DNA from 2 places in the Streptomyces sp. NPDC058751 genome. Region 1 is predicted to be linked to the other one. Evidence: riboswitches for the same ligand, from Rfam matches in the RefSeq annotation. Region 1 holds a riboswitch; the other holds the start of a gene.
What was found. A riboswitch is a leader RNA that binds a small molecule or an ion and turns the genes downstream of it on or off. The one in region 1 is predicted to bind cyclic di-AMP.
Positions count from the first base shown of each region.

Region 2: another riboswitch for cyclic di-AMP. It lies ahead of ACFW6B_RS27355 (transglycosylase family protein); the one in region 1 lies ahead of ACFW6B_RS08400 (M23 family metallopeptidase).

Region 1 covers NZ_JBHYPZ010000006.1:115,851-120,720, forward strand. Annotated here, with positions in the region: gene ACFW6B_RS08395 (M16 family metallopeptidase) at 1-1,219, shown strand, start outside; cyclic di-AMP (ydaO/yuaA leader) riboswitch at 1,436-1,595, shown strand; gene ACFW6B_RS08400 (M23 family metallopeptidase) at 1,608-2,375, shown strand; gene ACFW6B_RS08405 (GntR family transcriptional regulator) at 2,572-3,264, shown strand; gene ACFW6B_RS08410 (HPr family phosphocarrier protein) at 3,489-3,770, opposite strand; gene ACFW6B_RS08415 (GNAT family N-acetyltransferase) at 3,946-4,870, shown strand, end outside.
Region 2 covers NZ_JBHYPZ010000032.1:98,779-103,648, reverse strand. Annotated here, with positions in the region: gene ACFW6B_RS27360 (transglycosylase family protein) at 1-781, shown strand, start outside; cyclic di-AMP (ydaO/yuaA leader) riboswitch at 918-1,157, shown strand; gene ACFW6B_RS27355 (transglycosylase family protein) at 1,160-1,885, shown strand; gene eno (phosphopyruvate hydratase) at 2,229-3,515, shown strand; gene ACFW6B_RS27345 (septum formation initiator family protein) at 3,635-4,111, shown strand; gene ACFW6B_RS27340 (DUF501 domain-containing protein) at 4,151-4,747, shown strand; gene ACFW6B_RS27335 (exopolyphosphatase) at 4,744-4,870, shown strand, end outside.

The DNA.
Region 1 (4,870 bases):
GCTGGACGCCGAGCCCGCAGGCCTGGACGGCATCGCCACGGTCATGGCCCGCGCCTTCTCCGAGGGCACGGACAAGCACTCGGCCGAGGACTTCGCCGCCGAGCTGGAGCGCTGCGGCGCCACGCTCGACGCGCACGCCGACCACCCCGGTGTACGTCTGTCCCTCGAAGTGCCGGTCTCGCGCCTGGCCAAGGCCCTCGGCCTGCTCGCCGACGCCCTGCGGGCCCCCGCGTTCGCGGACAGCGAGGTCGAGCGGCTGGTGACCAACCGGCTGGACGAGATCCCGCACGAGACGGCCAATCCGGCCCGCCGTGCCGCCAAGGAACTCTCCAAGGAGCTGTTCCCGGCGAGCGCGCGCATGGCGCGCCCGCGCCAGGGCACCGAGGAGACCGTCCGGAACATCGACTCGGCGGGCGTCCGCGCCTTCTACGAGAAGCACGTGCGCCCCGCCACGGCCACCGCGGTCGTCGTCGGCGACCTGACCGGTGTCGATCTCGACGAACTGCTCGCCGACACGCTCGGCTCCTGGACCGGCTCGGCCGCCGAGCCGCTTCCCGTGCCGCCGGTGAGCGCCGACGACACCGGCCGGGTGATCATCGTCGACCGCCCCGGCGCCGTCCAGACCCAGCTGCTCATCGGCCGTGTCGGCGCCGACCGGCACGACCGCGTGTGGCCCGCCCAGATCCTCGGCACCTACTGCCTCGGCGGCACCCTCACCTCGCGCCTGGACCGCGTCCTGCGCGAGGAGAAGGGCTACACCTACGGGGTACGGGCCTTCGGACAGGTCCTGCGCTCCGCGCCGGACGGCACGGGCGCCGCGATGCTCGCCATCAGCGGCTCGGTCGACACGCCGAACACCGGCCCGGCGCTCGACGACCTGTGGAAGGTGCTGCGCACCCTCGCGGCCGAGGGCCTGACCGACGCGGAGCGCGACGTCGCCGTGCAGAACCTGGTGGGTGTCGCGCCCCTGAAGTTCGAGACGGCGGCGGCCGTCGCGAGCACGCTCGCGGACCAGGTCGAACAGCACCTGCCGGACGGCTACCAGGCGACGCTCTACAGGCAACTGGCCGCCACCGGCACCGTGGAGGCCACCGCGGCGGCCGTGAGCGCCTTCCCGACGGACCGTCTGGTGACCGTCCTCGTGGGCGACGCGGCGCAGATCGCGGACCCCGTCAGAGCCCTCGGGATCGGTGAAGTCACCGTGGTGGCAGCCGAGTAGAACCCGTGCGACGGAGGAAGGGCCCTGACGGCTGAAGAGCCGTCAGGGCCCTTCCTCGTCCCGACGCCGCCCTCAAGATGTCCGTATTCGTATGGCGGTTGCCCTTCTGCCCTGTGGGATGCGTTACAAAAATCGTGATCCGTTTGTTGTTCGAAAGACGCCCCGTCTAGCGTCGGTCCGGCTGTTCGTCACGCAGAGCGCCGCACCCGCGGCACCGGACAGTCATCGCCGAGTCCCCCATGACGCGAGTCAGGGGAGCCGGGGACCCACGCGCAGTCCCTGGGGTGAATCGGACGCCCTCTTCGGAGGGGGCCCGTAGGAGACCTTCCTGCTCCGAACCCGTCAGCTAACCCGGTAGGCGAGAGGGAAGGAAAGGACGAGCCCCTACATGGCGTTCACCTGTGGCACCGGCAAGCATCGTCGTACGAGCCGCGTGCACAGCACGACCACGACCGCCGTCGGGGTCGCGGCGCTCACCACCACCACCGGTGTGATCGGAACCCTGGCCGCCCCCGCGTTCGCCGCGGAAGCCTCCGTCGAGCAGACCGGGCTGACCCAGGCCATCACCCTCGGCGACACGGTCGCCGACCAGATCGACGCGCAGGCCTTCGCGCAGCTGCGCGCCGCCGACGAGGCCGCCGCGCGCAAGCAGGCCGAGCAGACCGCGCGCAAGCAGGCCGCCGAGCAGGCCGTGAAGCTCCGCGAGGCCAAGGAGCGCGCCGCCCGGGAGGCCGAGCGCAAGCGGCTGAACACGTTCGTCATGCCGATCGCCGGTTCGTACGTCTCCACCGGCTACCAGGCCAGCAGCGCCCTCTGGTCGTCCGGCAGCCACACCGGCGTCGACTTCCACGCCGCGACCGGCACGTCGGTCCGCTCCGTCGGCGCCGGCACGGTCGTCACGGCCGGAGACGGTGGCGCCTACGGCAATCAAGTCGTGATCAAGATGCACGACGGCACGTACACCATGTACGGCCACCTGTCGTCCATCGGGGTGTCCGTGGGACAGACGGTCACTCCGGGGCAGCAGATCGGCCTCTCCGGGGACACCGGCAACACCACGGGACCGCACCTCCACTTCGAGGCCCGTACGACGGCGGAGTACGGCTCGGACCTGGACCCGGTCGCGTACCTGCGTTCGCACGGCGTCAACCTCTGACCACCGCTTCGCGGCTTCTTCCCCGTTTTCGATGCCCCGGCTCACCGAGCCGGGGCATCGTCGTTTCCACAGGGCGTCTGTCCAAAAAATATCCATGGATTCAGGCCCGCCGTCGGAAATTCAGGCTTCCTGCAATAGAGTCACTGAACAAGCGTCAATCGGCGGCGTTTCACGGGGATTAAAGCGGAGGTCGGTCATGCGTATTCCGGCGCACTCGGTGTGCACGGCGATCCGTGACGACATCGTCGCGGGTGTCTACGAGCGCGGCGGCCGCCTCACCGAGGAACTGCTCGCGCGCCGCTACGGCGTCTCGCGCGTCCCCGTGCGCGAGGCGCTGCGCACGCTGGAGGCCGAGGGCTTCGTGGTCACCCGCCGGCACGCGGGCGCGTGCGTCGCGGAACCCACCGAGCAGGAGGCCGCGGACCTCCTGGAGATGCGCATGCTGCTGGAACCCCTGGGGGCCGCGCGGGCCGCGCAGCGGCGCACGGAGGCCCACCTCAAGGTGCTGCGGGGTCTGGTCAGGCTGGGGCAGGAGCGTTCCAGGCGAGGCCACAGCGAGGATCTGCGCTCCCTGGGAGGCTGGTTCCACGAGACGCTCGCCCAGGCGTCCGGCAGCCCCGCGCTGACCTCGACGCTCGCCCAGCTGCGTCACAAGATCGCCTGGATGTACTCGGTCGAGGTCCCGGCGGACCCCGCGGAGTCCTGGGCGGAGCACGGCGGCATCGTGGACGCGGTGGCCCGCGGGGACAGCGAGCGGGCCCGCGCGATCACGACCCTGCACACCGAGCGCGCCACGGCCGCGCACCGGCTCCGATTTCCCGGCGGTGACCGGTCGGACCGTGTGAGAAGTTCGCAACATCCCGTAAACACGACGGGTCCGCATCTTTAACACGGGTGTCGTATACAAAGAGGATATTCAGCGGGGGCTTATTTTTCATGCCCTTTTATGAGCGTGTCCGGAATTTCTCCGCGTGCCATTCCCGCAGCCGCTGCGCGAGCCCGTGAGGGGCGCCAGGGAATTCCCGGGCGTGGGTACGGAAAACGGCTGAGCCGCGCCACCCGGTGAAGGTGGACGCGGCTCGGCCGTGTGTGTCCGGGTACCCTGTACGGGTCTCAGACGGTCTCGGGGAGCTCGTCGAGCCCCTCGGCGACCAGCTTCGCCAGACGGTCGAGCGCGGCGTCCGCACCCTCGGCGTCCGAGGTGAGGACGATCTCCTCGCCGCCCTCGGCGCCCAGGCCGAGGACCGCGAGCATGGAGGCGGCGTTGACGGGGTCGCCGCCGACCTTGGCGATCGTCACGGGGATGCCGGAAGCCGTGGTGGCCCGGACGAAGATGGAGGCGGGCCGGGCGTGGAGGCCCTCGGTCCAGCCGACGTTGACGCGGCGCTCAGCCATGTGATGCTGCCCTTCGGGTGTTCAGGGTTGTCTAGACCATTGTTCCATATCGCGAGGCGTGCCCGGACTGTCCCGGGTCCCGCCCGCCGCGGTGTCGGTCGAAGACCCGCTCCGACGCCCGTCACCCTCAGACTGCCTCGCGCCGTTGTCGTACGCGAGCCGTACTCTGGGGCCCATGCAGACCTCGTCGGACCGGCACGAGTACCCAGACCACTGGGAGGCCGACGTGGTGCTGCGCGACGGCGGCACCGCACGCATCAGGCCCATCACCGTCGACGACGCCGAGCGCCTGGTCAGTTTCTACGAGCAGGTGTCGGACGAGTCGAAGTACTACCGCTTCTTCGCGCCCTACCCGCGGCTGTCCGCCAAGGACGTCCACCGCTTCACCCACCACGACTTCGTGGACCGGGTGGGCCTCGCCGCCACGGTGGGCGGCGAGTTCATCGCCACCGTGCGCTACGACCGGATCAACGGGGACGGCATGCCCGCCTCCGCCCCCGCAGACGAGGCCGAGGTCGCCTTCCTCGTGCAGGACGCCCACCAGGGCCGGGGTGTCGCCTCCGCACTGCTCGAGCACATCGCCGCGGTGGCCCGCGAGCGCGCCATCCGCCGCTTCGCCGCCGAGGTGCTGCCCGCCAACAACAAGATGATCAAGGTCTTCACCGACGCCGGATACACCCAGAAGCGCAGCTTCGAGGACGGTGTCGTACGCCTGGAGTTCGATCTCGAACCCACCGACCGGTCCCTCGCCGTGCAGCGCGCGCGGGAACAGCGCGCCGAGGCCCGCTCCGTCCAGCGGCTGCTCGCGCCCGGCTCGGTCGCCGTCATCGGCGCGGGCCGCACCCCCGGCGGGGTCGGCCGCAGCGTCCTCGACAACCTCCGGCAGGCCGGGTTCACCGGCCGCCTGTACGCCGTGAACACGGCACTCCAGGAGAAACAGCTCGACGGAGTCCCGGCCCACCGTTCCGTCCGGGACATCGCCGACCCCGTCGACCTCGCCGTCGTCGCCGTGCCCACCGAACACGTCCCCGGGATCGTGACGGAATGCGGCGAACACGGCGTGCAGGGGCTGGTGGTGGTCTCCGCCGGCTACGCGGAGA
Region 2 (4,870 bases), on a different contig from region 1:
GTGGAGCTCCGACCAGGGCAACGGCTACTACGGCGGCCTCCAGCTCGACCAGGAGAACTGGGAGACGCACGGCGGCCTCGAGTACGCCCCGAGCCCGGACCAGGCCAGCCGCTCGCAGCAGATAGCCGTCGCCGAGAAGGTGTTCGCCGACACGGGCCTCGCGGCCTGGCCGACCTGCGGACCGCTCTCCGGGCTCGGCAAGGGCAAGAGCTCGGGCGAGGTCAGTGTCGACACGGGCGTGGCCGGCGACTCGTCGAGCGCCGAGAGCGACTCCGGCTCCTACGTTTCGTCCGGTTTGGCGACTTCGCCCAGCTCGTCCCCTTCGGGCGAGGCGTCCGCTTCGGGGGATGCGGACGGTTCCTCGGACGCGACCGGCGCCACCGCGACGCCCAGCGCCTCGCAGAGCCCCGACGATTCGGATAAGGTCGACAAGGGTGATGAATCGGCCAAGTCCGGTAAGAAGGGTGCCTCTTCGGCCCCGTCCGACGCGTCGAGCGCCGGCAGCGGACGGCACCGGGGCGGGGACGCCGCGGAGAGCGCGGCCGACGCCCTCGCCGACGGCTCCACCGGACGGCACGCCGCGAGCCCCGCGGCCGAAGCCGCCGGGGCCGAGTACGTCGCGGAGGTCATCGACAACCTCTGGACCGTTTCCGACGCCCTTGGCCTCGAAGGCGGATGGGGCGATCTGCCCACCGCGGACACGGCGGCCGACGACAGCGGTCCCGGCCTCGTCGTCCCTGGTCGGAGCATTGCCGACACCGGTGAAGCGGTGCAGAACTAGCGGGAGTTCGCGTCATGGTTCGCTGTGGAATGTCCCATTTGGCGCAACTGAGAGATGAGTCTCAGAAGCCCTGATCGTCTTTGAAATTCCGTCGATCGGCTGCTTACGGTCGTGCCGCTCGCCACAGCGGGCCCCGACGGTCGCAACGCCGAATCCTGCCAACGGCCGTACGGGAACAGTCGTCGCGTCATGCGCCGTGGGCAGGAGCGGGGGACCCAAGGTAGGTGCCGGGACCGGGAGTCGGAAGACACCCGGGAACGGCTCGGGGTGAAGCCGCGTGCCGGACGTCCTGGAGACGGGACCGAAAGCGCGCGGCCGGGCAACTCAACCGGCCCGAACCCGACAGCTCACCTCGCAGGCGTCGGTGAGGGGATCTCCATGCTGTTCTCCGGCAAGGGCAAGCACCGCCGCCCGAACAAGGCCACCCGTGTCGCCACGCTCGCCGGTGTCACCGGCGCCGCCATCGCCGCCCCGCTGATGGCGGCCGGCAGCGCCTCGGCCGCCACCGCCTCCGAGTGGGACGCCGTCGCCCAGTGCGAGTCCGGCGGCAACTGGTCGATCAACACCGGCAACGGTTACTACGGCGGACTGCAGTTCTCGTCCTCCACGTGGGCCGCGTACGGCGGCACCGCCTACGCCTCGACCGCCGACCAGGCGTCGAAGTCGCAGCAGATCGCCATCGGCGAGAAGGTCCTCGCCGCCCAGGGCAAGGGCGCCTGGCCGACCTGCGGCGTCGGCCTGTCGAGCACTCCGTACGGCGGCGGCTCGGCCCCGTCGGCCCCGTCCGACTCCGCCTCGTCCTCGTCCGGCGGCTCGCAGAGCGCCCCCGCCACCCGTACGACGGAGCAGCCCACCCGTACGACGGAGCGGCCCGCGTCCCGTTCCGCGGAGCGCCCCGCCGCCCAGAAGACCGTCACCACCCCGGCCGGCGAGAAGGTCAAGAAGGGCGACGGCGAGTACAAGGTCGTCAAGGGCGACACCCTCAGCTCGATCGCCGAGAAGAAGCACGTCAAGGGCGGCTGGCAGAAGCTGTTCAAGCTGAACCGGGACATCGTCGCCGACGCCGACTTCATCTACCCGGGCCAGCAGCTCCACCTCCGCTGAGCAGGGCGGACGCCGGCCGGTCCGGCCGCTCTCGGCGGAGGGCGGCCATGGCTCCGGTGCCGCTCCGCGTCCCCCGGCAGGTCGCCGGCCCCCTTCGCGGGACCTCCGTAGCGGGGGCCCGCCGAGGTCCCCGTCCCCACGGGCTCCCCGCTCCGGCGCGTGTTCCCCCGCACGCACCGGAGCGGGGTTTTTTTGCCTCCATTTTTGTTCAGTTCAGGAACAATATGTAGGCTCGTATCCGCTCGCGGGGCGGTCGATCGGCTGGCCGATCCCCGGGAGCCGGTTAGGCTCATCCCGCGGGGCTGTCGAAGTCCCGCATACCGCGTCACATCCCATAAAGGAGATGCTCGTGCCGTCCATCGACGTCGTCGTAGCCCGGGAAATCCTGGACTCCCGAGGTAACCCCACGGTCGAGGTCGAGGTCGGCCTCGACGACGGCAGCACGGGTCGTGCCGCCGTCCCGTCCGGCGCCTCCACCGGTGCCTTCGAGGCCATCGAGCTTCGTGACGGCGACCCGAACCGCTACCTGGGCAAGGGCGTCGAGAAGGCCGTCCTCGCCGTCATCGAGCAGATCGGCCCGGAGCTCGTCGGCTACGACGCCACCGAGCAGCGCCTGATCGACCAGGCGATGTTCGACCTGGACGCCACCGACAACAAGGGCTCGCTCGGCGCCAACGCCATCCTCGGCGTCTCGCTCGCCGTCGCGCACGCCGCCTCCGAGGCGTCCGACCTGCCGCTCTTCCGCTACCTGGGCGGCCCGAACGCGCACCTGCTGCCCGTTCCGATGATGAACATCCTGAACGGCGGCTCGCACGCCGACTCCAACGTGGACATCCAGGAGTTCATGATCGCCCCGATCGGCGCGGAGTCCTTCTCCGAGGCCCTGCGCTGGGGCGCCGAGGTCTACCACACCCTCAAGAAGGTGCTGAAGACCAAGGGCCTGTCCACCGGCCTCGGCGACGAGGGCGGCTTCGCCCCGAACCTGGAGTCCAACCGCGCCGCCCTCGACCTCATCATCGAGGCCATCAAGGAGGCCGGTTACACCCCCGGCGAGCAGATCGCCCTCGCCCTCGACGTCGCCGCCTCCGAGTTCTACAAGGACGGCGTCTACACCTTCGAGGGCAAGGAGCGCTCGGCCACCGAGATGACCGAGTACTACGCCGAGCTCGTCGCGGCGTACCCGCTCGTCTCCATCGAGGACCCGCTGTTCGAGGACGACTGGGCCGGCTGGAAGACCATCACCGACAAGCTGGGCGACAAGGTCCAGATCGTCGGCGACGACCTCTTCGTCACCAACCCGGAGCGCCTGGCCCGCGGCATCGAGGAGGGCTCCGCCAACGCCCTGCTCGTCAAGGTCAACCAGATCGGTTCGCTGACCGAGACCCTGGACGCCGTCGAGCTGGCCCAGCGCAACGGGTTCAAGTGCATGATGTCCCACCGCTCCGGCGAGACCGAGGACGTCACCATCGCCGACCTCGCGGTCGCCGTGAACTGCGGCCAGATCAAGACCGGCGCCCCGGCCCGCTCGGACCGCGTCGCCAAGTACAACCAGCTCCTGCGCATCGAGGAGATCCTCGACGACGCCGCGGTCTACGCCGGCCGCAGCGCCTTCCCCCGCTTCAAGGGCTGAGCCCCGCACGGCTCAGGAAGCGTCCTCCGTACGTCCCCGTACCCGGTCCCGTACCGTGTGCGGGGACGTACGCACGTGAGGGGCCCGTACGGCGGGCCGGTACTGGGGAGGCGGGACTCATGGCCGTGAAGGACCGGGACCGGTTCTCCACCTCGACCCGGCTGAAGCTGCTCGGCGAGCAGACGGCGGCCCGGGTCTACCGCTCCCAGACCAAACGGCAGGCGCGCCGCTCCCGGCTGACCGGCCGGGCCGCGCTGCTCGCCATGGTCCTGTGCTCCCTGATCGTCGCCCTCGCCTACCCGATGCGGCAGTACGTCTCCCAGCGCGCCCAGATCGGCGAGCTGGAGCGGCAGCGGGAGCAGGCCCGGCAGCGGGTCGAGCAGCTCCGCGACCTCAAGGCGCGCTGGCAGGACGACGCGTACGCGAAGCAGCAGATCCGGCACCGGCTGCACTACGTGATGCCGGGCGAGACCGGCTACGTGGTGATCGACCCGGACGCCGCGAAACAGTCCCGTGCCCAGCGGGGCACCGCCGACCGTCCCTGGTACACCAACGTCTGGGACGGCGTGGACAAGGCCGACGCCGCCGGCCGCTGACGACCAGTGAACAGACCAGAAAGACACGTGACACACGGCATGGAAACGCCACCGCCCACCACCCCGCGCACCGAGCCCACCGACGCCGACGTCGAGGCATTCAAGCAGCAGCTCGGTCGGCCGCCGCGCGGGCTGCGCGCGATCGTGCACCGCTGCCCCTGCGGCCAGCCGGACGTGGTGGAGACGGCGCCCCGCCTCCCCGACGGCACGCCGTTCCCGACCACGTACTACCTGACGTGCCCGCGGGCGGCGTCCGCGATCGGGACGCTGGAGGCCAACGGGGTCATGAAGGAGATGACCGAGCGGCTGGCCACCGACCCCGAGCTGGCCGCGGCCTACCGTGCCGCCCACGAGGACTACATCGCGCGCCGTGACGCCATCGAGGTCCTGGAGGGCTTCCCGAGCGCGGGCGGCATGCCCGACCGGGTGAAGTGCCTGCACGTCCTGGTGGGGCACTCGCTGGCCGCCGGCCCCGGCGTCAACCCGCTCGGCGACGAGGCCATCGCGATGCTGCCCGAGTGGTGGCGCAAGGGGGCGTGCGTGACCATGGCCGGGCCCCCGTCCGCCGAGTCCGCCGATGCCGGCGGTTCCACCGGGGCACCCGAGTCCGACGGTTCCGCCGAGGACGGCCGGTGACCCGCGTCGCCGCCGTCGACTGCGGTACGAACTCCATCCGGCTGCTGGTGGCCGACGCGCACCCGCGCACGGGTGAACTCACCGACCTGGACCGGCGGATGACCGTCGTCCGGCTGGGCCAGG